One region of the Metabacillus sp. 84 genome, then DNA from elsewhere that is predicted to be linked to it. Evidence: riboswitches for the same ligand, from Rfam matches in the RefSeq annotation. Region 1 holds a riboswitch; the other holds the start of a gene.
The links. A riboswitch is a leader RNA that binds a small molecule or an ion and turns the genes downstream of it on or off. The one in region 1 is predicted to bind S-adenosylmethionine.
Positions count from the first base shown of each region.

Region 2: linked by a shared signal. The riboswitch ahead of ACQCV8_RS13625 (bifunctional homocysteine S-methyltransferase/methylenetetrahydrofolate reductase) and the one ahead of mtnK (S-methyl-5-thioribose kinase) in region 1 are both predicted to bind S-adenosylmethionine.

Region 1 is NZ_JBNILN010000006.1:79,390-94,225, reverse strand. It holds gene ACQCV8_RS12615 (pyridoxal phosphate-dependent aminotransferase) at 1-466, opposite strand, end outside; gene ACQCV8_RS12610 (carbon-nitrogen family hydrolase) at 568-1,371, shown strand; SAM riboswitch class I at 1,572-1,734, shown strand; gene mtnK (S-methyl-5-thioribose kinase) at 1,831-3,021, shown strand; gene mtnA (S-methyl-5-thioribose-1-phosphate isomerase) at 3,039-4,103, shown strand; gene ACQCV8_RS12595 (metalloregulator ArsR/SmtB family transcription factor) at 4,262-4,843, opposite strand; gene ACQCV8_RS12590 (methylated-DNA--[protein]-cysteine S-methyltransferase) at 5,213-5,695, opposite strand; gene ACQCV8_RS12585 (PAS domain S-box protein) at 5,696-7,903, opposite strand; gene ACQCV8_RS12580 (acyltransferase family protein) at 8,279-9,286, shown strand; gene ACQCV8_RS12575 (B12-binding domain-containing radical SAM protein) at 9,416-11,185, shown strand; gene ACQCV8_RS12570 (hypothetical protein) at 11,327-11,485, opposite strand; gene ACQCV8_RS12565 (hypothetical protein) at 11,482-11,649, opposite strand; gene ACQCV8_RS12560 (hypothetical protein) at 11,737-11,877, opposite strand; gene ACQCV8_RS12555 (TrkH family potassium uptake protein) at 12,025-13,407, opposite strand; gene htpX (protease HtpX) at 13,719-14,597, opposite strand; gene ACQCV8_RS12545 (DUF1836 domain-containing protein) at 14,727-14,836, shown strand, end outside.
Region 2 is NZ_JBNILN010000007.1:74,971-89,806, forward strand. It holds gene ACQCV8_RS13590 (alpha-amylase family glycosyl hydrolase) at 13-1,542, shown strand; gene ACQCV8_RS13595 (LacI family DNA-binding transcriptional regulator) at 1,665-2,705, shown strand; gene ACQCV8_RS13600 (ABC-2 transporter permease) at 2,743-3,369, opposite strand; gene ACQCV8_RS13605 (ABC transporter ATP-binding protein) at 3,362-4,228, opposite strand; gene ACQCV8_RS13610 (GntR family transcriptional regulator) at 4,228-4,605, opposite strand; gene ACQCV8_RS13615 (SDR family oxidoreductase) at 5,523-6,392, opposite strand; gene metH (methionine synthase) at 6,494-9,904, opposite strand; gene ACQCV8_RS13625 (bifunctional homocysteine S-methyltransferase/methylenetetrahydrofolate reductase) at 9,888-11,744, opposite strand; SAM riboswitch class I at 11,871-11,983, opposite strand; gene ACQCV8_RS13630 (YajQ family cyclic di-GMP-binding protein) at 12,234-12,725, opposite strand; gene ACQCV8_RS13635 (CvfB family protein) at 13,023-13,877, shown strand; gene ACQCV8_RS13640 (BMP family lipoprotein) at 14,053-14,836, shown strand, end outside.

The DNA of each region.
Region 1 (14,836 bases):
GGAGGTACTCATTTTTTTCAAGCAGCGGAAGCATGTGCATCCCTGCGCCGGCCATCTCTACGCCAGACCAGTAATCCGGGTATCCAGGATCTGGAACAAGCGCCACATCACCAGGGTTTAGTAAACATTGTGGAAGCTCAACAAGCCCGGCTTTCCCACCAAACAGGATGGCTATCTCCGTCTCCGGATCTAATTCAACCCCATATTCTCTCTTGTAAAAGGTTGAAGCAGCTGCTCTAAAAGACTGTTTACCTCTGAAAGGGGAATATTTGTGATTGGCCGGTTCTTCTGCAGCTTTTTGAAGCGCCTTAACGATATGTGCAGGTGCAGGCTGATCCGGGTTTCCCTGGCCCAGATTGATGATGTCACAGCCCTCTTTAATCTTTTCAGCTGCTTTTAAAGACAAGGCAGCGAAAAATTGCTCAGGAAGCCGTCTTAGTAAGCGGGATGGTTCAAAATATGTCATTCTATTCCACCTTCTCGAAAAATTCTTGAAATGATAGTCACAAATCATATAGTGTTAATACAGAAAAGTAAAGAAAATTCTGATTGAAAGCGGGGGTCAAAGTGAAACAGTCAATTGCGTGCATCCAATTTGATATCGCATTCGGCAATCCGGAAGAAAATAAAAAAAGAGCGGCAGCTGCGATCAGGGAAGCCGTTAAAGTCAATCCGCCGGACATTCTTGTATTACCCGAATTATGGAACACTGGATACGATTTGACAAGACTGGATGAGATTGCGGACCCGGAAGGAAGGGACTCGAAGGCTTTTCTTTCGGCCTTGGCTAGAGAGCACCATGTCCACCTGGTGGCAGGGTCCATTGCCAAAAAGTCCGGTAAAGAGATAACAAATACAATGCTCATTTTCAGCAGGAGCGGAGAGCTGGTACATGAATACAGCAAAATTCATTTATTTAAACTGATGGATGAACACCATTATTTGACAGGCGGCAAAAGCAGCGGACTTTTTTCTCTGGATGGAATCCAATGCGCAGGCTTTATATGCTACGATATCCGCTTCCCTGAATGGATGCGGGATCATGCAGCCCATGGAGCAGAAGTATTGTTCGTCGCCGCTGAATGGCCCCTCCTCCGCCTTAACCACTGGCGGGCGCTCCTCATAGCAAGAGCCATTGAGAATCAGGCCTTTGTCGTTGCCTGCAACAGATGCGGGTCCGACCCCAAAAATAAATTTGCCGGACATTCTATAATCATTGATCCATGGGGATCAGTTTTGGCCGAGGCGGGGCAAGGAGCAGAAACACTCCGCGCTGAATTGGATTTCGCAGAAATTGCTGAAATTAGAAGACAGATTCCCGTATTTCAGGACCGCCGGCCTGAATTGTACCAATCGTTCTTTAAAAGCTGACCTCCCTATTTAATTTTTTATATATAAGGGTTAAATCACTCAGCCTGAAGCTTATGAATGGTTTTATCAGATTCTTTCTGATGCCGGGCCTTTAAAACATACTAAAAAAAGATTGACAGACTTATTGTGGAGCTGGTAAGATTTTCATCAATGATTGATTGCAAAACAATTAAAACATTCAAAAAAATCTAACACATATACTCTTATCGAGAGTTGGGAGAGGGAATTGGCCCGTTGACCCCAACAGCAACCGACCGTAATTCCATTGCGAAATGGGGCGCAGCAAGAAGCGCCGGAGCAAGACGCTCCAAAAGGCACGGTGCTAAATCCGTCAGAAGCTTTATGCTTTCTGGGAGATAAGAGGTGCGGAGACAGCCTCTTCAAGCCTCTTTCTCAAAACGAAAGAGGCTTTTTGTATTTGCACTTATCTAAAAAACGGCTTTTCAGGAGGCGAAAAAATTGGGTATACCACATTCAGCATTTTATGAACCGTTAACGGAAGCCGCCGCTGCGGCACTCGCGGTCAGGCTGGGCCTCGTTCCAGACACGATTCTTCACTGCAGGGAAATTGGCGATGGGAATTTGAACCTTGTTTTCAGAGTACATGATCCAAAATCAGGCAAAGGGGTGATTGTTAAGCAGGCTCTTCCATACGCAAAGGTAATCGGTGAATCATGGCCGCTTACCCTTGACCGGGCACGCATTGAAAGCAGCGCCCTCGTTAAGCATGCAGAGCTTGCACCAGGGCTTGTCCCGGAGGTCTATTACACCGACCAGCCCCTAGCTGTAACCGTAATGGAAGACCTGTCACACTTACAAATTGCCAGGCAGGCATTGATCGAAGGAAAACAGCTCCCGCATCTCGCTCAGCACATTGGAGAATTTATGGCCAGGACGCTCTTTTATACGAGCGATTTCGCCCTTGAGCCTCATGTGAAAAAACAGCTTGTTAAACAATTTACGAATCCTGACCTTTGTAAAATTACAGAGGACTTTGTGTTCACCGATCCATTCTTCGATCATGATTCAAATGACTTTGAACCGGAGCTCCGGAAAGCGGCGGAAGAGATCTGGGCAGACACCCATTTAAAACTGGAAGCTGCCAAGCTTAAAAAGAAATTTTTAACGCAGGCGGATGCCTTAGTGCATGGAGACCTCCACACAGGAAGCATTTTTGCAGGAGAAACAGAAACGAAAGTCATTGATCCTGAATTTGCGTTCTTCGGCCCGATCGGCTTTGATCCAGGACAGTTTATTGGAAATCTCCTGCTTAATGCCCTATCCCGTGAACCGGATAAACAGGAGTTTCTGTTTCATGCGATCGAAACAGCATGGAACACATTTGCTTATGTGTTTAAAGAAGCTTGGAAAAACAGCAGTCTGGACTGCTACTCTGAAGTGGAAGGTTATCTTGAACATACATTGGCGCAGATATTTGAGGATACAATCGGCTTTGCGGGCTGTGAGGTGATCAGAAGGACAATCGGCCTCGCCCATGTGGCCGACCTCGATGGCATCCAGCCGCACAGCCGGAGAATAGAAGTGAAAATTCAGTCGCTGGAGCTTGGGAAAAAATTGATCAAGCAGCGGCGCAATCTTACGGAACCAGGGCAGCTCAAACGGTTTTTCCGTCATGCTATTGCCCCCTGATTAGGAGGACTATAAACATGCTTCAGCCATCTTTCATCGTACCCCGTTCAGTTGAATGGAAGGATACTTATATTTCCTTGCTTGATCAGCAAAAACTGCCGGCCGCAGCCGAATACATTCGCCTGAACAACATAAAAGACGTTTGGGAGGCTATACAAAGTCTGAAAGTGAGAGGCGCCCCGGCAATCGGAATAACAGCAGCATTCGGGCTTGCCCTTTCTGCATCCCGCTACAGTGAAACAGAAATTGGTTTATTCCTGAAACGGCTAAAAAAAGAGCAGGAATATTTAGCTGGGTCGAGGCCAACGGCCGTAAATCTGTCCTGGGCTCTTAACCGTCTTCTGAAATCATGCGGCAATGTTCAATCAGTGAATGAAGCAAAAACCAATCTTATACATGAAGCCATTCAAATTCAGGCAGAGGATGAAGAAACCTGCAGACAAATAGGAGAGCATGCGTTAAAGCTCTTTTCTAAAAACGACCGGATCCTGACCATCTGCAATGCAGGTTCAATAGCGACTGCCAGATACGGAACAGCGCTTGCTCCCTTCTACTTGGCAAAGGAGCAAAATTTCCCGCTTCAAGTGTTTGCATGTGAAACCCGGCCGGTGCTTCAGGGATCAAGACTCACTGCATGGGAGCTTATGCAGGCAGGGGTCGATGTTACTTTGATTACAGACAGCATGGCTGCCTTTACCATTAAAAACAAGAAGATCAGCGCCATCATTACAGGAGCAGACCGCATTGCGAAAAACGGTGATACCGCTAATAAAATTGGAACATACAATCTTGCTATTTTAGCAAATGCCTTCAGCATCCCGTTTTATATTGCTGCCCCACTCTCTACTTTTGATTTAAACATGGAAGTCGGAGAACAAATCCCAATTGAGGAACGCGACGCTAAGGAAATTACTCATATAGCAGGAACCCAAGTATCCCCAGACGGCGTCCAGGTCTTCAATCCTGCCTTCGACGTAACTCCTGCAGAGCTGATAACAGGCATAGTGACAGAAAAAGGGGTCATGAGAGGAAATTACAGCGTTAAAATCGAAGAGCTTTTTTTACCCGAACCATCTGTATGAAATCCGGGAATCCGTTCGAACGGGCATGCTGAGGAACAATCAGAGCTGAAAAAACTGAGGATGCCGGCTTTTATGTATCCTCAGGTTTGCATGTCTGAACGCTGTTCAGCCGGATCAGCTTTGCAGCTGGGGATCCTCCCAATAAAAGATTTGAGTGTTCATTCTTCAATCTTTGCCCATAGCTCCTTTGGATTGAGCTCATAAATGCTGTTTTCACGGTACATGATTGCATTGACAATCATTTCCCGCCGGAGGGTGGCATAATCTTCATGATATTTGGTGATCGCTTCATTCACTTCTTTTTCTGTATACTTCTTCCCAGCTTCAAAATCTTTCGCAATATAGCAGAGAACCATAAGCTTTCGTTTGCGCTGGGATGGAATGGTTTTTAACTTCCCCTCACTAGTTAAATAATTTTGCACAATTTTCAACTGATCCCCCGTTAGCTGCTTCACTTTGTTTTCCTCCTCAGCATTGATAAGTTTTCCAATATCGTTTGCATAATTTTCAATAACCTTGCTTTGAAGAAAGTAATAAATGGTGTTTTTTTCTCTTTCTTGACGGACCAGATTGACTTCTTTCAGTTTGGAAAGATGGTGGGTGATGGTCGGCGGAGTGAGTCCGAGAATCCCTGCTAATGCCTGGCCGTGTTTAGGCCCGTTTGCCAGGATGGCAATGATTTTTAGCCTTGTTGCATCTCCCATTGCTTTATGAAATTGGACTAAGCGGTTTAATTGCATGTATGCACCTCATAATTAGATATATATCTAATTAGATAATAGTCTTATTTGTATTCTATTGTCAATTATTTCTGAAGCTTTATAATGGCTTGAGCCTGTTCTTTTGAGATGAGGCTGCACTTATTAAACAGCGCTGCACAGGCTGCAATTTTCACATTTCTTGCCGGCCGGATGATCACAGTAATCCCTCCCCCTTCTTGCGCTCAGGAAACTTTTTTACCCTTGTTAAATACTATGTCACGGCTCCATATTTGTGACAAGTTTCCGGCAGCGTGAATCAAAGCGCCAATGCACGGGTAAAACGGGAATTGGCAGCCGGTAACCAGCATTCCAATACAAAACACCGGATTAGTCATCCGGTGTTTTGTATTATGCCTTTTTGTATTCTGTTTTTTCGAGCTCCAGTAACGCAGCTTTTAAGTCTGTTTTCGACCCTGCATAACCGGTGAGAGATTTATTTTTTCCTATTACCCGGTGACACGGGACGATAATCGGGAGTTTATTGTTCTTATTGGCCTGTCCGACGGCGCGAACTGCTTTTGGGCTTCCAGCTTTTTCAGCAATTTGGGAATAGCTTAGGGAACTTCCGTATGGAATCAATTTTAATGCTTCCCACACACGCATTTGAAAGGGAGTCCCTTCGGATTTAAATGGCAGATCAAATTCAGTCCGCCGGCCTTCAAAATATTCTTTCATCTGGGTTTTAGCTTTCTCTAACACAGGAAAATCAGCCTCTTCACATGGCAAACGGGATAAATCAGAGCCTGGAAGCAAAACCTCCAAAATATCAGTCCCGTCCGATACAATCGTTATCTTTCCTATAGATGTATAAACCTGAGCGAATCCTATCACTTATTCCACCTCTTTTTTTCCTGCAGGAAGAGTAATATAAAAGGTAGTACCTTTTCCTACATAACTTTCCACTTCTACCTTGCCCCGGTGTTCCTCGATTATCTTAAAGCTTACCATAAGACCAAGACCTGTCCCGCGGTCTTTTGTTGTGTAAAATGGCTCTCCTAATTTTCTTAGCTTGTCTTCAGGAATTCCGTTCCCTTCATCCTCAATGGATATGATTAAGTGATCGGGGTCCGGCATTTTCAGCTTAGTCCGTACCTTTCCACCGTTTGGCATCACTTCAATCGCATTTTTTAAAATATTAATAAAGACCTGCTTCATTTGATTGGGCTCGCAGAATATGGATGGGATCTCGCCTTCTGCTGTCAGCTCCAGCTGAACATTGGAAAAAATGGCTTGTGCGTTTAAAAGTTCCATTGTCTCCTTCATAATTTTCACAATGCTGTTTTGTTCAAAATGCACAGCCTGCGGTTTAGCCAGCACTAGAAACTCGGTAATGATGCTTTCAATTCGGTCCAGTTCGGATTTTATCACATGAAAATACATGCCAAAGTCCTCTTTCACACCGCTTTCCAAAAGCTGGATGAATCCTTTCAGCGCTGTCATCGGATTTCGGATTTCATGGGCAATTCCTGCTGCAAGCTCCCCGACAACATTTAACGTATCTGATTTTCTAAGCCGCTCTTCGAGTTCCTTTCTTTCAGTTACATCCCTGAATATGGCCAAATGCATATTTTCATTTAAATTCAGCTTTAATGAAAAATCAAGGATTTTTGTATGCCCTTGTTTGGATTGCAGGCAGATTTCATTTGTGCCCTCCTCTTCTTTTTGAAGCTCAGCAAAAAAATCGGAAGGAGCTTTAGTCTGATTTGGAAACAATAACGTATACAGGTTGCATTTCTCAATTGCCTCATGATTCATCTCAAAAATTTTGGCTGATACTGGATTGGCAGCCATGATGGAAAAATGGCTGTCAAAAAGGATGATTCCCTCCATAGCTCCATTAAAAATTTTACGGAATTTTTCCTCGCTTTGCCGCAATTCTTTCTCCATGCGGTTCCTGTCGCTTACATTTCGTAAAATGGTAATATGCTGGCCTTTAAAAATATTGGCTTTAGAAGTGAATTCCAGCTGTTTGTACTGTCCGTTCGGCATATGGAAATTAAGTTCCTGGCGGATGGATCCTGTATTTAAATATTCATCAAAAGCATCATGATAACGCGGGTCTCCCTGATCAATAAAGTCTGTAATTGAGCTTTTCAGCAGCCCTTCCATCGGAAGTTCGAAAATACGTGTCGCCCATCTGTTCGCTTTTTGGATTTTCCCCTTTTTATCCCATATGATGATGGCATCCATAGCGTTTTCAAAAATTTCCCGGAAGCGGACTTCGCTTTCATAAAGCTGGGCTTCCATTTCCCGTTTCTCTGTAATGTCCCTCATGATCGACATATAATAGCCATTGAGGATATTCGCCGTAGTTGTAAACTCGAAGATTTTTCTTAGGCCGCTTTTCAGCCTGACTGGCAGGTCGCCTTTCGCTTTTCCTGATTTAGAAAGAAGTGACCAGGTTTGATCCATTTCCCCTTGACTTTCCTTATCAATGAAATCCTTCAGCTTATAGGAGGAAAGCTGGTTTTTCTGCAGTTCGAAGCTCTCGCAAAAGGAGGTGTTTGCATCTACGAGCCTGCCATATTGATCGTAGATCACAATTCCATCCAGTGCCCGGTGAAAAAGATCCTGAAACATTTGCTCATTGATGGTTCTTTCTCTTTCCAGTATTTTCTTTGAAGAAATATCCCTCATGATCGATAAATCAAACTCACCGATCGCTTTCTTTTTTGCGGCAAATTCAATAAACTTTAGCTGTCCGTCATCGAGCTTTATCATTAATTCCTCTTTTAAAGCACCTTTTTCCGATAGCACGTCCCTTTGTCTTTTTATTTCTTCATTAGCAAACAAAGCAAGATAATCATACAATGATTTTCTAAGGAGCTTATCTTTCGTTTCTTTAAACATTAAGCAGGCTGCTTCATTTGCATCTATAAAATTCATGTCCTGATCAAAAATAATGATCGCGTCCAGTGCCTGATTAAATATGACCTGGTGCTTAGACAATTCTTTTTTAAGTTGGGTATTTTCCTCTTTTAAGCGTTCCAGTTCAATCGTTAACCGAGCAATTTGTGCCTCCTCTATCAGCTGACTCATTCCCCGTACACTCCCTTTTTAACTTCCATGTTCATATATGTTTTATTTCTACAGCAAATTCCATAGTCCTTCATTCCTCTAACTTATATTCCATGATTTATCCGAAAAGGGTTATTTTTCCTTAGCGATTTATCGTGAGAATGTTGATTTACCTTCTATCAGGCATCGGCTTTCCCGCATCACCAGAAAATCTCAGCAGAGCTTATCGGAAACACTACATATTTCTCAATTATGTAACAGCAGGATTAAATCTCTCTCACAATGAATGATTTTTAAGGTTTGATGCCGCCATTCTGTTTTACACTAATCAGGCATGGGTAAATGGTCTTTACAGTATTTCCCGTAACTATTAGCAGAACAGGCAGGTGATGTGCATTGAAAACAAGAGACAGTTACTTTGATAACGCGAAATTCTTGTTGATTATTCTTGTTGTATTTGGCCATCTCATCCGTTCATTTATTGATAATAATGATGTGATGCTTCACCTTTATAAGTTTATCTACACCTTTCATATGCCTGCATTTATTCTGGTATCTGGCTATTTTGCCAAGGGGTACAAGAAAAAAGGCTACGTTCGAAAAATCGCCAAAAAACTCATTATCCCCTATTTAATTTTCCAAGGAGTTTATTCGGTATATTATGTTCTTATTCATAAACAGGATAAGCTGGAGCTGAACCCTTTAGACCCGCAATGGTCCCTTTGGTTTTTGCTAAGCTTATTCTTCTGGAATCTGATGCTTTTCCTTTTTACAAAGATTAATTGGAAGGCGGCTCTTGGAACTTCCTTTCTGATTGGGATCGCAATCGGTTATGCTGATTTTGACAGCAGCTTTTTAAGCATCGGAAGAACCTTTGTATTTTTCCCGCTGTTCCTTATGGGGTTTTATATGAAAAGAGAGCACTTCCATCAATTAACCACGGTGAAAGGAAGAACCGTGTCCGTTCTCTTCCTTGCGTTAACCTTCAGTATGTATTTTTTCCTGGAGTTTGATTTTGAGTGGCTTTTCGGTTCAAAGCCTTACTCGGCATTTGGAGAGGAAATTGCAGCCAGTGCTCTCATACGCACAAGCTTTTACATGATGACCGTCGCTTCTACACTGAGCTTTCTGGCCATTGTTCCGCAGCGGGAAGCGTTCTTCACCTCTTGGGGCACAAGAACCTTTTACGTATACCTCCTGCATGGATTTATTATAAACGGGATTCGGAACAGCGCTGCGGAGGAATGGCTGAGCGATTACCAAAGCATCGCGATATATGCTGCAGCCGCTGTGCTCGTCACATTCATTCTGTCATCGAATTTCGTCAAAACCTTAACGGAGCCTATTGTAGAATTAAAAGCCACACGCCTTAAAAACAAGTTTAAATCTATACAGCAAACATAGCACGCTGGCTGGTCCCAAGTAATGCGGGATCAGCCTTTTTTAGATGAAAAACGTTTCCCGCAGGCTGGAATGTGTTAAAATGAGTAATGTTTTAAAGCAGAATAATCTTATTAAAAGTGGTGGAAATTCATGAACATTGTGCTTAGCACATTAAATGCAAAATACATTCATACAAGCTTGTCGATCCGTTGCCTAAAAGCCTATGCGCAGCCGGAATACGATGCTGAACTGGCAGAATATACGATTAAAGACCCTTCTATAAACATCGTAAGTGATTTATTCAATCGAAACCCTGATGTTATCGGGTTTAGCTGCTATATCTGGAATATTGAAGAAACCATCAAGGTCATTAATATGCTAAAGAAAATCAGGCCGGAGCTTATCATCGTTTTGGGCGGTCCGGAAGTCACCTATGATACGCTCGAGTGGATGGAACGGGTTCCACAGGCAGATTATATCGTTATTGGAGAAGGAGAACAAACATTCAAACAGCTTCTTCAGGCTATTGAACAAGGTCATCCGATGAATGCTGTGAAAGGGGTTGCCTACAGGGAAGACGGGAAAATCAGGATTCAGCCTCAAGGAAACAAAGTGGATCTTAAAGAGCTTCCATCCCCTTTCCGCTTTCAAGAAGATCTCGGCAGCCTTGCCAAGCGTGTTACGTATATAGAAACAAGCAGAGGCTGTCCGTTCAGCTGTCAGTTCTGTCTTTCCTCGATTGAAGTAGGGGTACGTTATTTTGATCGGGAGAAAGTAAAAGAGGACATTCGTTTTCTCATGAACCACGGCGCGAAAACCATTAAATTTGTAGACCGGACCTTTAACATAAGCCGCAGCTATGCAATGGAAATGTTTCAGTTCTTAATTGATGAACACAGACCCGGCACGGTCTTTCAATTTGAGATCACCGCAGATATCATGCGTCCCGAAGTGATACAGTTTTTGAATGAACATGCTCCTAAAGGGTTATTCCGGTTTGAAATTGGAGTACAGTCCACAAACGATGAGACAAACGATTTAGTCATGCGAAGACAGAATTTCAGCAAACTTACCCGAACCGTTACGATGGTTAAGGAAGGGCAAAAAATTGAACAGCATTTGGATTTGATCGCCGGGCTGCCAGAAGAGGATTATCATTCCTTTAAAAAAACATTCAACGATGTCTTCGCAATGAGGCCTGAGGAACTCCAGCTTGGGTTTTTAAAAATGCTGAGGGGCACCGGACTTCGTCTGAGAGCGGCCCAGCATGATTACGTTTATATGGACCACTCTCCATATGAAATCTTAAAGAATAATGTACTGAGCTTCCATGATATCTCCAAAATTAAACAAGTTGAAGATGTGCTGGAAAAATACTGGAATGATCACCGGATGGATCAAACGATTGAATATCTGGTGGAGCACGTTTTTGAAACTCCTTTTGACTTCTTTCAGCAATTCGGCACGTTTTGGGATGAAAAAGGCTGGAGCAGAATCGGTCATCAGCTGGAGGATTTGTTCAGACGACTCCGTCTGTTCATTACTTCCATAGCTCCTGATCATTTAAGTGCTGCTGTCGCGCTTATGACATTTGATTATTTAAAAAACCAGCGCTATAAACCAAGAAAAGCCCTTTGGGAGGATACTATGCTTCCGAAAGAGGAGCGGGACCGGTTTTATAAACAATTGCTCAAGGAGCCCCAAAGACTTGGCTCTGTCTATGAGCAGAACCCTCTTACAGAAAAAGAGCTCTATAAGCACACAATAGTCGAGCAGCTTCCCTTTGACCTTGAAGAATACAAGCTGCACGGGAACTTGATCTATACTCAGACTTGGATGCTCATTCATTATGATTCAAATTCAAATGAAACACATATTTACACAACGAATGTGAACCTGGATCAGACCCGGGCCATATAAAGGGGCTGCCTGGATCGTCCTAATGAAAAAATGATTGGTATGAGTCCCCCGGTGTTCACAAGCATACCGGGGGGTTTTTGTATACATTCTAAGCAGTTTCTCCCGCGCTTAGCTGATCTCCCATAGAGCTGCTTGAAGCTATTATTCCTGGCAGGAATTCCGTTTCAATTGTTCTTTTATATCATATATTTTTCCTGAGTTGGCGTCACCAAATTCACTTCCGAATTCTTCTTGAAGTACATGAGGATCCATTGGCTTTTTGTGATTCTGCATCTCTTTGCTATGCTGTTTCTTGCTCATTTGGCTGTCCCCGTTTTGCCCTGCAACCCTTTTTTTGAATTGCGGTTGGCATATTTCTTAGGATTTTCATGATTGAATTCTGCAGAAAATTCCGCATCAGCCATGCTTTCTGTCGGAGTATGATTGTTCTTTAGAGCCTGATGATTCGCAGCCTTTCGTTTCATAAACATCCCCCTAATGATTAAATTACGCAGCATCTCACTGCAGAATTATTTTTTCTCGGGAACCGCTTTTTCATGCTGGCAGTTTTTTCAGCGTCGTTCCTGGTGCTCATAAGCAATCAGGACAATATTTTCTCCAGTCCGATTGCGAAAATCATCCTCAAACTTCTGAAGCTTGCTAAGCTCCTCTGCATTAAGCTCAGCTACGGGAAATTGCGCAGGTTTATCCATTAAACTCCCTCCCTTCTCCGTTCATTGTTCCCTCTGTATAAGAACTTATGAAACAGCACGATGTCTGCTGAAAGAGGCAATGTCACGCTTCCTTTAAAAGAAGGATCTGCTGCAAAAAATAAAAACCTGTGCGTTTTCCCACACAGGTTATCCGATAATAATTCTTTCGGTTGGGTACTTGAAATTAGCTTCGGTTTCATTTTTATTCATCATCAGCAGCAATGTGACAATCCCTACTCTCCCTATAAACATAAGCAGAATAATGATGCATTTTCCTCCAGTGCTTAATCCCGCAGTAATGCCGAGCGAAAGCCCCGTCGTTCCAAAGGCTGATGCCACTTCAAATATTATTTCAAGCAGTGTAAAAGGTTCCGTAGCCGCAAGAATGACAATGGATACAAAACAGATGAAAATCGCTACAAGGGTCACAACCATGGATTTGATAATATCCGCGTGATGGACCTCCCGCTTAAAAAGCTTAATGGATTTCGTTCCTCTTGCAAAATGATAGATGAAAAGGAGGTTTAGAGCAAAGGTAGTCGTTCTGATTCCCCCGCCTACAGAGCTCGGTGAAGCACCGATAAACATCAGAAAGCTGATGAATAGAAGCGTTGCGTCTGTGAACTGGGAAACATCCATCGTTGAAAGTCCGCCGCTTCTCGTTGTAGATGATTGAAAGAGGGCATAGAAAAATGACTCATGCCATGGCCTGTACTTAAAAAAGCTTTGAGATTCCAGAATTAGAATGCCAACGGTTCCTAAAAGAAGGAGTCCGATGAAGGTTAGGGTCGTTACCTTTGCAAACAATGTAAACCGGTGTTTTTTCTCGTGGAACAGGTAAGCTTTTAATTCAATTAATACCGGAAACCCAATGGCACCGAGCGTAAGCAGCAGAATGTTAATAAACTGGATAAAGTAGTCTTTTGCAAAAGGGATGAGAGACTGTCCCGTTATATCAAACCCTGCGTTCGTAGTCGCGCTTACTGATGCAAAAAAACCCTGTAAATAAGCCTCTTCCCATGAAGGGAAATACTTCAGCATATATGTGCCTAATATCAGACCGCCTATCACCTCTATAGCAATGATCAGGATCAAGATTTGTTTAAGCAGATTGACCAGACCGGATAAATTGGACTGATTTTGGTCTGTCATAATTAAACGTCTTTCTTTTAACCCAATCCTCCGGCGTAAAATAAGCCAGATGAATGTGCTTAATGTCATAATGCCAATGCCGCCGAATTGAAGAATAAACGCTAAAATAAATATCCCGGGAGTCGTAAACGTGTCTTTTATGGAAATGGTTGTCAGACCGGTTACACTTACGGCGCTTACAGAAGTAAAAAGCGCGTCAATAAAGGTCCATTTCGCCTCTGGATTCCTTGCGAACGGAAGGCTGAGGAGCATTATAGATGCTGTAACAGCAATAAAATAATACGAAACAATGATTTTGGCCGGAGAAAGCTTTTGCCTTCTCAGCCTTTCAGCAATATGCATAGTAGACCGTCCTTCAACTTTAGTAGCTTTTACTATCTTAATGAATATTTCCCCTAAAAAAAAGGCTTATTCAGCAATTCGTTTATGAAATGTCTTTATAATGCCGTCATATATGCGTTTCTGATCAAAATTCCAACTATTGAGATAATTGAAAACGCACCGCTTTAATCCTCTGATCGTGAGGACGGTGGTATTATTATTTTCCTTCTCTTATCCCATTTAAACCATCCATCTCTGACTTAATGACTGAAGAAGAACAGCCATCCAGCATGATCTCTTTTACAAGGACTCTAATTGATAATCCGGACAAAAAAAACAAGCCTCTATGAGAGGCCTGTTATGAGGGATCAGCGCTGCTCCAGTCTCGCTATTCGATCCTGAAGATCAGGGTGAGTGGAGAAAAGAGAACGTTTGCGCTTGCTATTAATTTTAAGCGTTGCTAAAGAACTGTCTTCATCCCGGGTGCGTTCTGAATACTGCTGCAGGCTTCTTAGAGCATGAATCATTTTATCTTTCCCTGCAAAATCTGCTCCTCCGCGGTCAGCATGATACTCGCGATATCGGGAATATCCGAACACGACAAGGCTTCCTAAGATGGAGAAAAGAATTTGGAACACGAGGATAGCTATAAAGTGAACAACACCTGCTAATTCTTCCCGTACAAATCTTGATACAGCCCAGGCAGCAATTCTCGCGAGGAAGACTACAAACGTATTGACAACCCCCTGCAGAAGGGTCATCGTGACCATGTCTCCATTTACAATATGGGCAATTTCATGGGCGAGGACGCCATCTATAGCATTCTCATCCATTTCTTCAAGCAGTCCTGTAGAGACAGCTACAAGAGAACGGTTTTTAGAGGGGCCTGTCGCAAAAGCGTTAACTTCCCTTGAACGGTAAATACCGACTTCCGGCATTTTTCTCATCCCCGCAGTGCGGGCAAGTCTGTGTACACGCTCGACTAGATCCCTTTCTACAGGGGAAAGATTGTCATCAGGCTTTAATACTTGAACGCCCATCATCATTTTCGCCATCCAGCGGGAGATCGCCAGTGAGAACAGTGCTCCGGTAAAACCTACGACGGCACTAAACGCAAGAAGGGTTAAGAGATCGATTCCACCAGAGGCCGTTATATAATTGCCAACGCCTAAAACCGATAGAACAATTCCAATGGTCGTAATGACAAGAATGTTGGTTAATATAAATAATCCTATTCGCTTAAACATTTTTCACCTCATGGTTTCAAGTTCATATGAACTTATTATACAATAATTATAATCCCATCCTAATTTTATGACAAGCAATATGATCTAATGCTAACTTTCCAAGTTTAGGATAAACAAAAGAGGTGTGCGATGAACGAACCAAAACTAACCAGATTGGAAATGTCAGGCTTGCTCCATGCACTTGACCGGCAAAACGGTATGGAACTTGATAATTTTTTAAATACAAGGAACCAGCATAC
Region 2 (14,836 bases), on a different contig from region 1:
AAAGCAGATCGTATGAAAAATCACGGTTTACTATTAAGCATCCTGCTGTTTCTGTTCGTTCCGTACATTCCGGCAGCTGCAGCAGAAGAGGAAAGTTCGGGCTGGCAGGATGAGCGGATTTATTTTTTGATGGTGGACCGGTTTGCAAATGGAGATCCGAAAAATGATCTGGATGCAGACCGGGCAAATCCCTCTGCTTATCACGGAGGAGATTTTAAGGGAATAACGAAAAAGCTCGATTACATTAAGGACATGGGGTTCACAGCTATTTGGCTGACACCTGTCTTTGCAAACGAGGGACAGGGCTACCACGGCTATTGGATTTCTGACTTCCGGAAAACAGAAGAGCATTTCGGAACGCTGGAGGAATTCAAAAACCTCGTTAAAGAAGCACACAAACGGGATATCAAGGTCCTCCTTGATTTTGTTGTCAATCATACAGGATATCAGCACGAGTGGCTGAATGATCCTGAAAAAAAAGACTGGTTTCATGAAAAGAAAGACATCACCAATTGGGAGAACCAGGATGAATTAGAAAACAATTGGCTTTATGGTCTGCCTGATCTAAACCAGGACCATCCCGAAGCGAGGAAATACCTTCTCGATACGGCAAAGTGGTGGATTAATGAGACCGATATCGACGGGTACCGTCTGGATACGGTCCGGCACGTCCCAAAGGATTTCTGGTCTGAGTTCGCTAAAGAAGTAAAATCAGTGAAAAAGGATTTTTTCCTGATTGGGGAAGTCTGGTCAGAAGACCCGGCATACCTGGCAGAATATGAGAGTACGGGAATTGACTCATTTGTCGATTATCCTTTTTATGAAGAAGCCTCCGAAATCTTTTCCAAGTCAGGGAAATCAGCCGGACCGCTTATGGATGTTTGGAATCGCAACGAGCATTATTATGAGTCGCCCTATTTGCTCGGGACGTTTTTAGATAATCATGACAATATCCGGTTTACAAGAAAAGCCCTTCTGAATCAGGAGGCGCCTGGGATCAGGTGGAAGCTCGGCCTCACCTATCTGCTCACTGCACCGGGCATCCCTATTGTTTATTATGGCAGTGAAATTGCCCTTGACGGAGCAGAAGATCCAGATAACAGGAGAATGATGGAGTTTCGGGCGGATAAAGAACTAATCACTTACGTAACAAAGCTGAATCGCATAAGAGACCATGAGACAGCACTGGTAAAAGGAAAGATGGAGAAGCTGTACGATCAAAACGGGATGACGGTTTTTAAAAGAACCTATAAGGATGAAACCGTAGTCGTTGCCATTAACAATACGGATCAAACGGCAGGGGCTACGATTCCATCGGGCGATCTTCAAACGGGAAGAGAATTACGGGGGTACTTGAATGGCGGACTGGTAAAAGAAGAAAACAACTCATATGAGCTGGTTCTGGATCGTGAGACGGCAGAAATCTATAAGCTGGAAGAGGTTTCAGGTCCTCATTGGGGGCTGATAGGAGCCACCGTATCCGTACCGGCCCTGTTTTTAGGCTTTTTGTTTTCTGCAGGAAAAAGAAGGAAGCGGATTTGATAACGATTTTGTTAATAACGATCGAATATGATATAAAAGGAAATAAACAATAGACCGGAACAGAAAAATGTAAGCAGTTACTTTAACAGACATTGGATTGTGGTGGGAGAGGAAGTGGGAGTATGACGACAATTAAAGACGTGGCTAAATTGGCTAATGTGGCACCTTCTACGGTGTCGAGGGTCATCGCAAATAACCCCCGCATTAGTGACCGTACGAAGGAACGGGTTCGGGAGGCCATGAAGAATTTAGGGTATCATCCGAATTTCATTGCGAGAAGTCTGGCAAATCAATCGACAGAAGCTATTGGAATTGTGCTGCCGAGCTCAGCGGATAAAGCGTTTCAGAACCCTTTTTTTCCGGAAGTTATCCGGGGGATCAGTAAAGCGGCCCATCAAAAACAATACGCACTGTATATGTCTACAGGGGAAACCGATGAAGAAATTTATGAAGGTGTTGTTCACATGGTGGAAGGCAAGCGGGTAGATGGAGTCGTCCTGCTCTATTCAAGTGTTGATGACAAATTGACACACTTCCTTCGCAAAAAACAGTTTCCATTCGTAATTGTAGGGAAACCATTCAAAAACATCAATGAAATTACTCATGTAGATAACGATAATTACCGGGCTTCAAAAGAAGTAACCGAGCATTTAATTGAACTTGGCCATAAGCAAATTGCTTTTGTCGGCGGCGATTTGAATTTAGTTGTCACCATCGACCGTCTGCTGGGATACGAAAAAGCAGTTCGAAATGCAGGGTTGCCGTACCAAGACGAATACATTGTCCATGAAGAATTCCTTAAAGAAGGCGGGCAAGAGGCGGTAATCGAATTGTTCGGTTTAAAGGAACCGCCAACTGCTTTAGTCGTTGCGGATGATCTGATGGCGGTCGGTGTTCTGAAAATGCTGTTCAAAATGGGAATTCGGGTACCAGAGGATGTTTCCGTCGTATCATTTAACAACATCATGATGGCGGAGCTTGCTCAGCCGCCTCTAACGACCGTGGACATTAATATCTTCCAGCTCGGATGCGAATCCGCAAGAAGCATTATTCAGATGATTGAATACCCAATGGAACCGGCAAAACGAGTCATCATTCCCCATAAAGTTATCAAACGCCAGTCCTGCAGAGCTAAGGAAGAAATAACATACAAAGAAGCGTAATAGACAAAATCCCGCTGCAGAAAGCGGGATTTTTTTGTTAAAAATCTCTCTTTTTATAAATTTGCACAGTGAGCAAAAACGAAAGTACCGTTATTCCAATTGCAGCGATCCCTAGATACAGCAATTGCTCTGTTTGAGAGAGTTTTACAATGGTTTGAAAGAACTCCCTCACCTGCTCACCTGCATAATCCATAAGCTTATAGCCTGTGAAAATCAGTAAAACCAGAATAAAACTGAAGGCTGCTAGCAAATATTTATTATCGAATTTATAAAAAAACGGAAAATAAAAGGAAGCCCCGATCATGACCAGCAGAATCCCTGTTAGAATCTCTGCCGGTGAAGCAAAATATAAATTTCCTGACATTATCCATGAATAGATGCTTTGAAATCCTGCAGCGGCGAAAGCTGTAATCAGTGTAAACAAAAATGTCCCTGTAAACTTAGATAGAATAATTTGGGTTCTGGAATAAGGAAGGCTCAACAAGAACATGTTCCCATTCTTTTTATGATCGCCCCAATGACAGTTGATCGCATAGTTTATCCCAATTATTCCAATCACAACGGCAAGACTGCTCTCCATTAAAAGATAGAAAACGGCAATCGCTATGTAAAACAAATGCAGCCATTTTTGCAGTTTGACATCCTTTAAAATCAGGTTATACATGTGCTTCGCCTCTTTTCGTATAATACATAATATCCTCAAGACTTGGCTTTTCAATCAAGACGTCTTTGCCAAGCAGATCCGCCACCTTCGCTGAGCTTTTCGTCAATGCTTCAAACCCAAAGTTAGTCCGTTTTAACCCGGTAAGTTCCCTTTTCACTTCCTCAGTGAGAGAATCCGGGTCTCCTTTCACAACCCCATAGGTTGAGAGAATGGAATGAATTTCTTCATTAAAAACAATCTCGCCGTTATGAATGAAGGTGAGGAAATCTGCAATCCGGTCAAGATCCGTCGTAATATGAGTAGAGAAGAATATAGTCCTCTCCTGATCCACCATAATGTCATACAAAATATCAAGCAGCTCTCTTCGGAATACAGGATCTAATCCCGATGTCGGTTCATCCATGATGATCAGCTCCGCATGATGGGATAACGCAAACATAAGAGACGTTTTCATCTTCATCCCCTTGGACATCCTTCCAATCCTCTTTCTCTGGGGTAGCTCAAACAAATCTGCGTATTTAACAAAAGATTCTTCATCCCACTTTCCATATGCGGGTGCAATAAATTTTTTCAGCTCTTGAATCGTCAATTCTTCATGAAACACATTGTCATCATAAACGAAGCCAATTCGTTCTTTGATAGCCGTCTCATTCTTTTCATGCTCCATCCCGAACATAGTAATTTCTCCGGAATCTTTTTGCAGGAGGTTCATCATCAGCTTAATGGTTGAGCTTTTTCCAGCACCGTTAGCCCCGATAAAGCCGGTCACATATCCTTTTTTAATTGTGAAGTTTAAATCCTTCAATGCAAATCCTTTAAATGCTTTTGATACATGGCTGAATTCTACTGCATTTTCCATTATTTCATCCCCCTGTATACAGTCAGCAGCATCTCTTGCATGTCGTCTGCCGACAAATTTTCGTTCATCCCGTCCTTCACAACTTCACGCATCTTTTCTTCAATCGCTTTAATTCTTTTTTCCCTTAAAGAAGTGTCCGTCTGAGCCGCCACAAAAGACCCCTTTCCAACGACGGAATAAATCAATCCTTCTTTCTCGAGTTCCTCGTAGGCACGCTTTGAAGTAATCACGCTGATTTGCAGATCCTTCGCGAGCAGTCTGATGGAAGGAAGTGCGGTTCCTTCCTTCATTTCGCCTCTCAAAATGAGCTGCTTCATCTGGTCGATTACCTGCTGGTAAATTGGAGTTTTGGAATTGTTTGAGATCAGTACTTTCATGGAAAACTCCTTCACAAGTGTATATATATAATATATACACTATGCACACTGAGGTCAACTAGAAAAAGGAAAAATCTTGGATGGAAACTTAAGCGATAGAGCTGAAACCAATGCAAAAGTCTAAATGAGATCCCATATGATCGGAAACTTATTATGTGGAAATAAACAGGGTTATCAGTAAAATAGGAACTTCATTTGAACCGGTTTTCGAAGCAGTTCCTCCGGTCCACCAGAGGTGTATGCCTATTTTTGAAACGGTGCATCGCCAGTTCCTCCGGCCCCCGTCACGGTAAAGCGACAGGGGGAGGAGGCAGATTGCTGTGCTCCTTACTCCCCCAATGGGTTGGAAGGGTGGGGGACGGAGCAAAATCAGTAGACATAATGGGGGACGGAGGCTGCCTCCGTCCCCTTTTTTCTGCAAAATGGGGGACGGAGCAGAGACCGTATTTTCCCTCTTGCGGCAAGGCTCCAATGAAATGGGGACAGAGGTTTAGCGCTTTAGCAGAGTGAGGGTCGGAGGCACTGCTTCCAAAGAGCAATTGCCCGGTAAAACTTACGTGTCGGCCAGGTCAAGCCGGTATATGGCGCCGGTGCCGGAGCTTTTCTGCTGTAAAGGAACGGGGGACAGAGACTTGACATCTTCAAGCCTTGTACACCAAGGCTTGGGTGAGAAGGTGCCTGAGCTTTAGCCTGTTAGCGAAAGTGGGGACAGGCACGGTGCCAGTCCCGTGCTGCTTTAACGCAGAGCGGGTCAGAGGCATGCTCTCTCAAACCGTTGCGGCACAAGGATTAGGAGAAAGGGTGCCGGAGCTTTAGTGCTTTATCAGAGTGAGGGTCAGGCACTCTGCGGTGCCTGGTCAACATTACATAAAAAAAGCCTTCTGCTGGTAAAAGCAGAAGGCTCCAATTCATTCTATTTATCCGTTAACTACGCGTCCGCCATTTACATGCAGAACCTGTCCGGTTACATAGCTGGAATCCTGGCTTGCAAGATAGACATAGCTTGCAGCAAGTTCTTCCGGCTGCCCCGGCCGGCCCATTGGAGTATCGGCTCCGAATTCAGCTACTTTCTCTTCCGGGAAGGTAGATGGGATCAGCGGGGTCCAGATTGGTCCGGGTGCTACTCCATTCACGCGGATTCCTTTTTTGACAAGGGATCCTGAAAGAGAACGGGTGAAGGAGGTGATGGCTCCTTTTGTAGCCGAATAATCGATCAGACCCGGGCTTCCTGCATAAGCAGTGATGGATGTCGTATTAATAATGGAGCTGCCTTCTTTTAGATGAGGAAGGGCGGCTTTTGTCAGGTGAAACATTGAAAAGATATTGGTTCTGAAGGTCTTTTCAAGCTGCTCCGCTGTGATATCTTCGAAATTTTCCTGCGGATGCTGTTCGGCAGCATTGTTGACAAGGATGTCCAGTTTTCCGAATTTAACGATGGTTTCACGGATGACTTGTTTGCAGAATCCTTCATCCCCAATGTCTCCATCGATTAGAAGACAGCTGCGGCCTTCGTGCTCTACCAGCCTCTTTGTCTCCTGTGCATCATTGTGCTCGTTCAGATAGGCAACGGTAACGTCAGCGCCTTCCCTGGCAAAGAATACAGCTACTGCACGTCCAATCCCGCTGTCCCCGCCTGTGATGATAGCGGTTTTGCCATCCAGTTTGCCGCTTCCTTTATAAAATTCTCCCGCAAATTTTGGCTGTGGATGCATTTGGGTTTCCTGTCCCGGCTGTACATGTTGTTCCTGAGCCGGCATCGTTTGTTTTTGTTCGTTTTGTCCGCTCATTTTTTCCACTCCTGACCTATTTCAGTATTTACACATACTTGATGATTCCCCAAGATTGGAAAATAAAACATAAGAAAGAACCGGCATAGAGCCGGTTCCTCTTACATGACATTAAAATATCTTGCTTCAGGGTGGGAGACGACGATGGCTGAGACAGATGCTTCAGGCTCCATCATGAACCCGTCTGTTAGCTCGATTCCAATCGTTTCAGGACGGATTAGTCTGAACAGCTTCGCCTGATCATCGAGGTCGGGGCAGGCTGGATAGCCAAAGGAGAATCGCTGACCCTGATATTTGGCCGAAAAACGCTGATCCATCGTGAAATCAGGCGAATCAGGAAATCCCCAGCGGTCGCGGATCAGCTGGTGGGTCCGTTCTGCGAGCCCTTCCGCCATTTCCAGAGCCAATGCTTGCACAGCATGACTTTTTAAATAGTCTCCCTGTTCCTTAAACTGCTTCGCTGCTTCCCTTACATTCCGTCCCGCCGTAACGGCGAAGAAAGAGACATAATCTTCGCCTTCGCTTTCTTCCCGTACATAATCCGAAATGCATCGGTTCGGAAGCTTCACCTGCCGGGGGAAATCAAACGTTTCAATCGGGTTGTTCTGATCCTGATCGAAAATATGCAGCTTATTGCCTTCGCTTTGCGCCCGGAAAAATTGATAAACAAAGGCCGGCTCAAACCAGTTCTCTTCCTTGCCCTGCACTAAAAGCTCTTCAATCAGCTGTTTTAAAGCGAGCGTTTTTTCATCTTTCTTCGCATACAGTTCCTTGATCTTTCCCTTTACTCCCAGATGGTGCCCGAGAAGCATTTGCATATTGATGTAAGGAAGGATGTGCTCAAGGCTGATGGACTTTACGACATGGCGGTCACAGTCTGCCGGTTTAAACAGAGGTGCAGCACGGATCGTCTTGCGTTTTTCAAGAAGCGTTATGACTGCAGAGGAGGGCTCTTTTACAGCTGGAACGACTTCCGGAATCGCTTTTTTGACAAACTGACTTGGGTCCTGTCTAAGCCTGTTGGCAAGTGACAGTCCGTCCATGGCATCCTTTGCGTAAAGGACGGTTCCCATATATTCCGGTGAGATTTTGTAATCTGTAAATTTACGGGACAGGGCAGCCCCTCCAACCATGATTGGGGTTTCGATTTCAGCCTGCTTCAAATCCTGTGCGGTAAGCACCATTTGCTGGGCGGATTTAACAAGGAGCCCGGAAAGTCCGATGACATCGGGTTTTTCTTTACGGACTGCTTCGATAATTTCCTGGGGAGTGACTTTAATGCCGAGATCCACGACTCGGAAACCATTGTTGCTTAGAATGATTTCTACGAGGTTTTTTCCGATATCATGGACATCCCCTTTTACAGTTGCCAGCAGGATTTTGCCTTTTCCGCTGTCATCCTTTATTTCCATGTGCGGTTCGAGAAACGAAACGGCCGTTTTCATGACCTCTGCGCTTTGCAGAACCTCCGCAACAATCAGCTGATTGGCATTGAACAGAACGCCTACCTCTGCCATCCCTTCCATAAGCGGTCCGTTAATAATTTCAAGGGGGTCCGGGTATTGGGCGAGAGCCTTTTCCAGATCAGGAAGGAGGCCTTCCTTTGTCCCTTCCACCACGTATGAGGCAAGACGCTCTTCAAGTGACAGCGTTTCAGCAGGTTTTTTAACGGTTTTTTTCTTCTCTCTGTAAAAATTGGTGAATGCGGCAAGGTTTTGATCGGTCGTGTGGAAGAGCAGTTCTTCCGCCATTTTGACCTCTTCTGCCGGGATGCTCGCAAATCGTTCAAGTTTTTCTGTATTGACGATCGCGTAATCCAAACCTGCCTTTGTACAGTGGTATAAATAGACAGCGTTTAATATTTCTCTTCCGACCGGCGGCAGCCCGAAAGATACATTGCTGACTCCAAGAATGGTCAGGCATTCCGGCAATTCTTTTTTGATAAGCTCCAATCCTTTAACGGTTTCCGCTGCAGATCCTATATATTGCTCATCTCCCGTGCCGACAGGAAAGACAAGCGGATCGAAAATAATATCAGAGGGTTTCAGTCCATGCTTGTTTACAAGAAGATCGCAGGAGCGCTTGGCGATTTCAAGTTTACGCTCCGCGGTTACAGCCATTCCTGTTTCGTCTATCGTCCCGACAACCAGGGCGGCTCCGTATTTTTTGACGAGCGGCAGGACCGCTTCAAAGCGCTCTTCGCCATCCTCTAAGTTGATGGAATTAATAATGGCTTTTCCCTGTGAATATTTCAATGCTGTTTCAATCACGAGATGGTCCGTCGAGTCAATGACGAGCGGAACCTTGATCTTCTTGGACACTTCCTGAATAAACTGCTCCATGTCTTCGTTTTCTTCCCGGTCAGGATCAGCGAGGCAAATGTCAATAACGTGGGCTCCGTTTTTCACTTGAAGTCTGGCGATTTCGGCGGCTTCTTCAAATTTTTGTTCAGCAATAAGCCGTTTGAATTTTCGTGAGCCAATTACATTTGTTCTCTCTCCGACAAAAAGGGGCCGCATGGAATCATCGTATACGAGTGGCTCAATTCCGGAAACGGCATGCTGGCTAAGAGGGGTGCTGATTTTTCTTGGAGACAAATCCTGCATAGCTTCAGCAAGGGCTTTGATGTGAGCGGGGGTCGTGCCGCAGCAGCCCCCGACAATGTTGAGCCAGCCTTTTTCTGCAAACCCTCTGATTTTTGCTGCCAGTGTGGACGGAGATTCATGGTAATTTCCTTCTTCATCCGGCAGTCCTGCATTCGGATAGCAGCTCACGGCCGTTCCCGCCATTTCTGAAAGCGTCCGGATATGGTCGGTCATAAATTCAGGGCCTGTAGCACAATTCAATCCGACTGAAAGGGGGTTCATATGCTCCAGTGATATATAAAACGAATCAATGGTCTGCCCTGCAAGAGTCGTACCCATCGGCTCAATCGTCCCGGAGACCATTAATGGAAGTTCCTTTCCGGTTTTTGCGAAGGCCTCTTTTATGCCTAGAAAGCCTGCTTTGACATTCAGCATATCCTGGCTCGTCTCCAGTAAAAGAAGATCGGATCCGCCTTCAATCAATCCACGGGCCTGTTCTTCATAGGTGGAAACCAAGTGCTGAAAGGTCGTTCCGCCTGTAACGGATAGCGTTTTTGTCGTCGGCCCCATTGAACCGGCAACATAACGCGGGTGGTCTTCAGCAGTAAATTTATCGGCGGCTTTTTTGGCAAGCAAAGCTCCTTTGAAATTGATTTCATAAGCAAGGTGGCCGAGCTCATACTCATCAAGCACGAGACTGGTGGCGCCGAATGTATTCGTTTCAATGATATCGGCTCCGGCCTCTAGATAGGCTTCGTGGATGTGGGAGATAAGGTCAGGTTTTGTCAGGGACAAATATTCATTGCAGCCTTCAAGGGCCTCGCCTCCGAAATCATCGGCTGTCAGGTTTGCGTTCTGAATCATCGTCCCCATGGCTCCGTCTAATACAAGGATTCTTTTAGTGATTTGTTCACGTATGCTGGACATTTGAAAACTCCCTTTCTGAACGCAGCTTCTCTTTTTCATGAATGTATTCGGCGAGCTCTGCCGAATATTCAAACTTTAAAAACGGTGTAATCAAGTAGATGCCGTTAAAAAGATCAAAGGCGGCGTCGATCAATTCCTTTGCAATCGCAATGCCTTCCTTTTTAGCCTGGACCGCATCGTTTCCAGCAGCGGCCATTTTTTCACGGATGGAGTCTGAAAGCTTGATGCCGGGTATTTCATGATGAATAAATTCCGCATTTCTGCTGCTCGTCAGCGGCATTATGCCGATATACAGCGGTGCGGAAAGATGCCTTACGGCGTCATGAACTTCCTCCATCTGTTTGACCGAATAGATTGGCTGGGATATGAAATAGTCGGCCCCGCACGCTATTTTTTTCTCAAGCCGTTCAGCTGCCTTGTTCAAATGGCGGACATTGGGATTAAACGCGCCAGCCACAGTAAAATTCGTTTTTCCTCCTAAAGGCTTTCCGGAGTAAGATAATCCTTCATTAAATTGTTTAATCAGTGAAATCAAGTCAAAGGATGACAGATCGTAAACGGAGGTTGCTCCGGGAAAATCTCCGATCTTAGATGGGTCTCCGGTAATCGCAAGAACATCTGTAAGTCCGAGAGTGTGCAGGCCCATCAAATGGGATTGCAGTCCGATTAAATTCCGGTCCCGGCAGGTTATGTGAATAAGAGGGCGCATATGGTGCTTTTCCTTCAGCTGGGTGCCGACAGCTGTGTTGCTTATTCTCGGAGAAGCAAGGGAATTGTCCGCCAGGGTGATGCTGTCTATTCCAGATTTCTTCAGTTGTTCAGCCCCGGTAAAAAATTTCTCAAGTCCAAGTGTTTTCGGAGGGTCGAGCTCAACAATGACGGACCGGCGCTCCTGCACGATTTTGTGGAGCGGAGGGTATTCCGGCTCTGGACTCTCCTGCACGATGATTGTTTTCCGGGCCTTCACTGATTTTTCGCTGATCGGATCGAGACCTCTCAAGGCATCCGCCATGGCTTTCACATGCTTGGGCGTTGTCCCGCAGCAGCCGCCGATCAGGCGGGCACCCTGGCTTCGGAACGCAAGGGCACTGTCACCAAAATAGTTTTCGTCCGATTCATAAATAAGGCGTCCTTCCTCTACAGAAGGAAGACTGCCGTTCGGATATACCGAAAGAAACGCATGCTTTGGAAGGGGAACCTCCTCAAGAGATTCAAGCATATGGTAAGGGCCGAGCCGGCAATTAAGTCCGACCACATCCGCACCAAGCTCTTCAAGCTGCTTTAAGCCGTCTGCAAGCGAAGTTCCATCCTGCAGAACTCCCGTTTCATGAAGTGAAACATTCGCGGTAACCGGTTTATTGGTTTCTTTTCTTGCAATCTCAAGAACCGCCTTCAGCTCCTCCAAATCATAAAACGTCTCAAGCAAAAGCCCGTCTATGTCTTCATTCAGGAGAACGTAAAGCTGCTCGCGGAAGCTGCGCTTCAGCTCCTCCAGAGTGTGTGAGCTTTTCTTGAAGGCGCGGACCCCGCCCATCGTTGCGAGCACATAAGCCTGACTGCCGGCAGCCTGTCTCGCCAGTTTGACCGCCTGTGAATTGATTTTCCGGATATCATCCTCCAGACCATATCGGGATAGCTTGATATGATTTCCTCCGTATGTGTTCGTCTGGATGACGCGTGCCCCGGCTTTTATATAGGCTTCATGGATTCCCCGGATCTGATCGGGACTTGATCTATTCAGTTCTTCAAAGCACCGGTCGATCCCATGGGAGTACAAAAGGGTTCCCATCGCACCATCTGCTACTAAAATCTGATTTTGCAAATCATCTAGAAATCCCATGCGGGAATCCCCCTCCTCTTGAAAAATAAGTTGCGTTAGCTGTCTTTAGCGGAAATAACCATTTGAATCCAGCAGAATGAAAAATAAAAAGCCTTCTGCAGAAGAAGGCTTTGACATTCGGACTTCTTCTTATCTTCCAAGCAGGCAGCTCAGCTGGATTTAGCACCTTGGCACGCAATCTTGCATGACCGGTTGCTGAAGCGTCATCGGGCCAGTCCCTCGGCTTCTCTTGATAAGAACGATATTCATTTAAAAATCGATTACTCCCAATTTACCTAATTTTTCGAAAACATTCAAGGGGTTAGCCTAACATTTTTCCTGCAAAAAGAAGTGAAAGGAGAAAACGGATGAGACAGACTCCGTCAGCCCCCTTTAGGCACTCGAAAAATAAAAGAATGGTTCATTGCGGGGGATGTCTTGTCTGCTTCTTCTAATCTGTGCTGCATTTGGATAACAAAAAGACCGCGTTACAGCGGTCCCGTCCTTTGATTATCTGTAATTAATAAACTGTACATCAATTGGGAGCTCCGCTTGCCGGATGGCAGCAATCACTTGCTGGAGGTCATCGCGGTTCTTTCCTGTGACACGGACCTGGTCATCCTGCACCTGGGATTTTACTTTTAATCCGGAATTTTTGATGATGTTATTGATGCGTTTAGCGTTGTCTTTATCGATTCCCTGAACCAGCTTGCCGCGCTGGCGCACAGTACCCCCGGATGCTCCCTCGACTTTGCCGTACTGAATATTTTTTACAGGAACCTCACGGCGGATTAATTTGCTGATGAGGACGTCCTTAAGCTGTTCCAGTTTGTAGTCATCATCTGAAATCAGGACAAGATCTTCTTTTTCAAGCTTGATGTCACTTTTGCTTCCTTTAAAATCGTAGCGGTTTTGAATTTCTTTAAGTGCAACCGCTATAGCATTTTGAACCTCAGGCATTTCGACTTTGGATACAATATCGAATGAATTTTCCTTTGACATGCCGATTCCTCCCATGTTTTCTTAATCCCATCTAAAAGGCCATCTGCCTTTATAACAGGCTCTGTCAAGCTGAATCCCTCTTCAGCATGAATCTTTTTTGGGAGGGTAGAACCTGTCCTGCGCCAGCCTGCTGATTCAGGCAAGAAGGATGAACCCGGCCAAAAGCTTGGAAGAGGGGGAGCGTTTCCCATTCGGGGAGAAAATCTCCGCTGATGGAAGTTTCACTTTATGAATTGATTATAGTAGAATTAGACATGCCATACAACATGTACAAGGTACGGAAAGGACAGGTGACTTGTGAGAGCAGGCACATATGAACGTTTAGAGATTGACGAACGTCTGGATTTTGGCTATTTCCTGACAGATGGAGAAACGAGGGTTCTCCTGCACGACAGCGAGATTACGGAGCCAATTGAAGATAAAGAGTACATAGATGTGTTTCTTTTCCTGGATTTTGAAGACCGGCTTGCTGCAACGATGAAAAAGCCTATTCTTAAAGAAGGCGAATACGACTGGGTGGAAGCGGTAGACGCGGTGGATCATATGGGGGTATTCGTCAATATCGGCTTATCAAAAGATGCGCTCATAGCAAATGATATTCTGCCTGAATTCAGACCCATTTGGCCTGAAAAGGGAGACAAATTATACTGTACGATGAGAGTGACAGAGAATGGCCGGTTTTTCGCTAAATATGCGACGGAGGAGATTTTTGCTGAAAAGTTCGTGACAGCAAGCCGTGAAGCATTTAATAAGAGCATTTCCGGTCACGTTTACAGGCATATTGCTGCCGGGTGCTTCTTTATTTCTGTTGAGGGGTACAAAGGATTTATTCACTCCAGCCAAATGACGAGAGAACCGCGACTTGGTGAGCTGATAGAGGGAAGAGTAATCGACGTTAAAGAAGATGGCTCTGTCAACGTATCCCTTTTGCCCAGAAAACAGGAAGCGATCAGTCCTGATGCAGAGAAGATCCTGGACTACATGGGATTGAGAAATGGTGCTATGCCATATTGGGATAAGTCTGACCCGGAAGACATAAAAGAACGGTTTGGAATGAGCAAAGCCGCCTTTAAAAGAGCCATCGGACATTTAATGAGAGAAAATAGAGTCTACCAGGAGAATGGCTGGACGTACTTTGTAAAAGAGCAATAAGCCAATATGGCTTTTGCTTTTTTTTATGGGTGGTTCTCATTGCCCGCAACTGAAGAAGCGAGCGGCTGCCGGCTGAAAGATTTTTTTGTGATTTTAAACTATGTCCGCTTTATTTCCCCGTAAAAATGACGATAGAAAAGTGTAATCATAAATAGATAAAAGGGGAGTAACAACTTTGAGAAAATACATAGCTGCTGCTGCAGCGGGCTTATGCCTCATGCTTTTAGCCGGGTGCATGCAGCAAACTGTTCAGAGCAAGGCCGAGAAAAAGATAAAGATAGGGATTATGCTCTCAGATGTCGGTCTTGGGGATCAATCTTTCAGTGATTCAGCATTCAGAGGACTTCAAAAATCAAGGGATGAACTAGGCATCCAGTTTGATTACAGGGAGCTAAAAGACTCTAAGACCTATGAAAAGGGCTTGGAAGATTTAGTGAAGTCTGGAAATGATGTAGTCGTTGGACTTGGATTTATGATTCAGGAGGATCTTGAAAAAACGGCCAAAAAATATCCTGAGCAGCGATTTATTTTGATTGATGCTGTATCAGAACTGAAGAACATTACTTCTCTTACGTTTAAAGAAGAGGAGGGCAGTTATCTGGCGGGAGCACTGGCAGCGATGAAAACCGAAACAGAGGTGCTTGGATTTATTGGCGGAGCGGATGTTCCGCTGATCCGCAAATTTTTGGATGGCTTCCAAAAGGGAGCATTAGCGGTTAACCCTGACGTCCAGCTTAAATCCGTTTTTGCAGAGAACTTTGGTGACGACAAGCTCGGCGGGGAGCTGGCCTCTGATTTAATAGAAGAGGATGCTGATATCTTATACGCAGCAGCAGGTTTTACGGGAGTAGGTGTCCTGAAGGAAGCTCAAAAGCAGGGAGTTTACGGCATCGGGGTCGATAGCGATCAATATTTCTATGCTGAAAAAGCGGTCATTACTTCCATGATGAAAAATATAG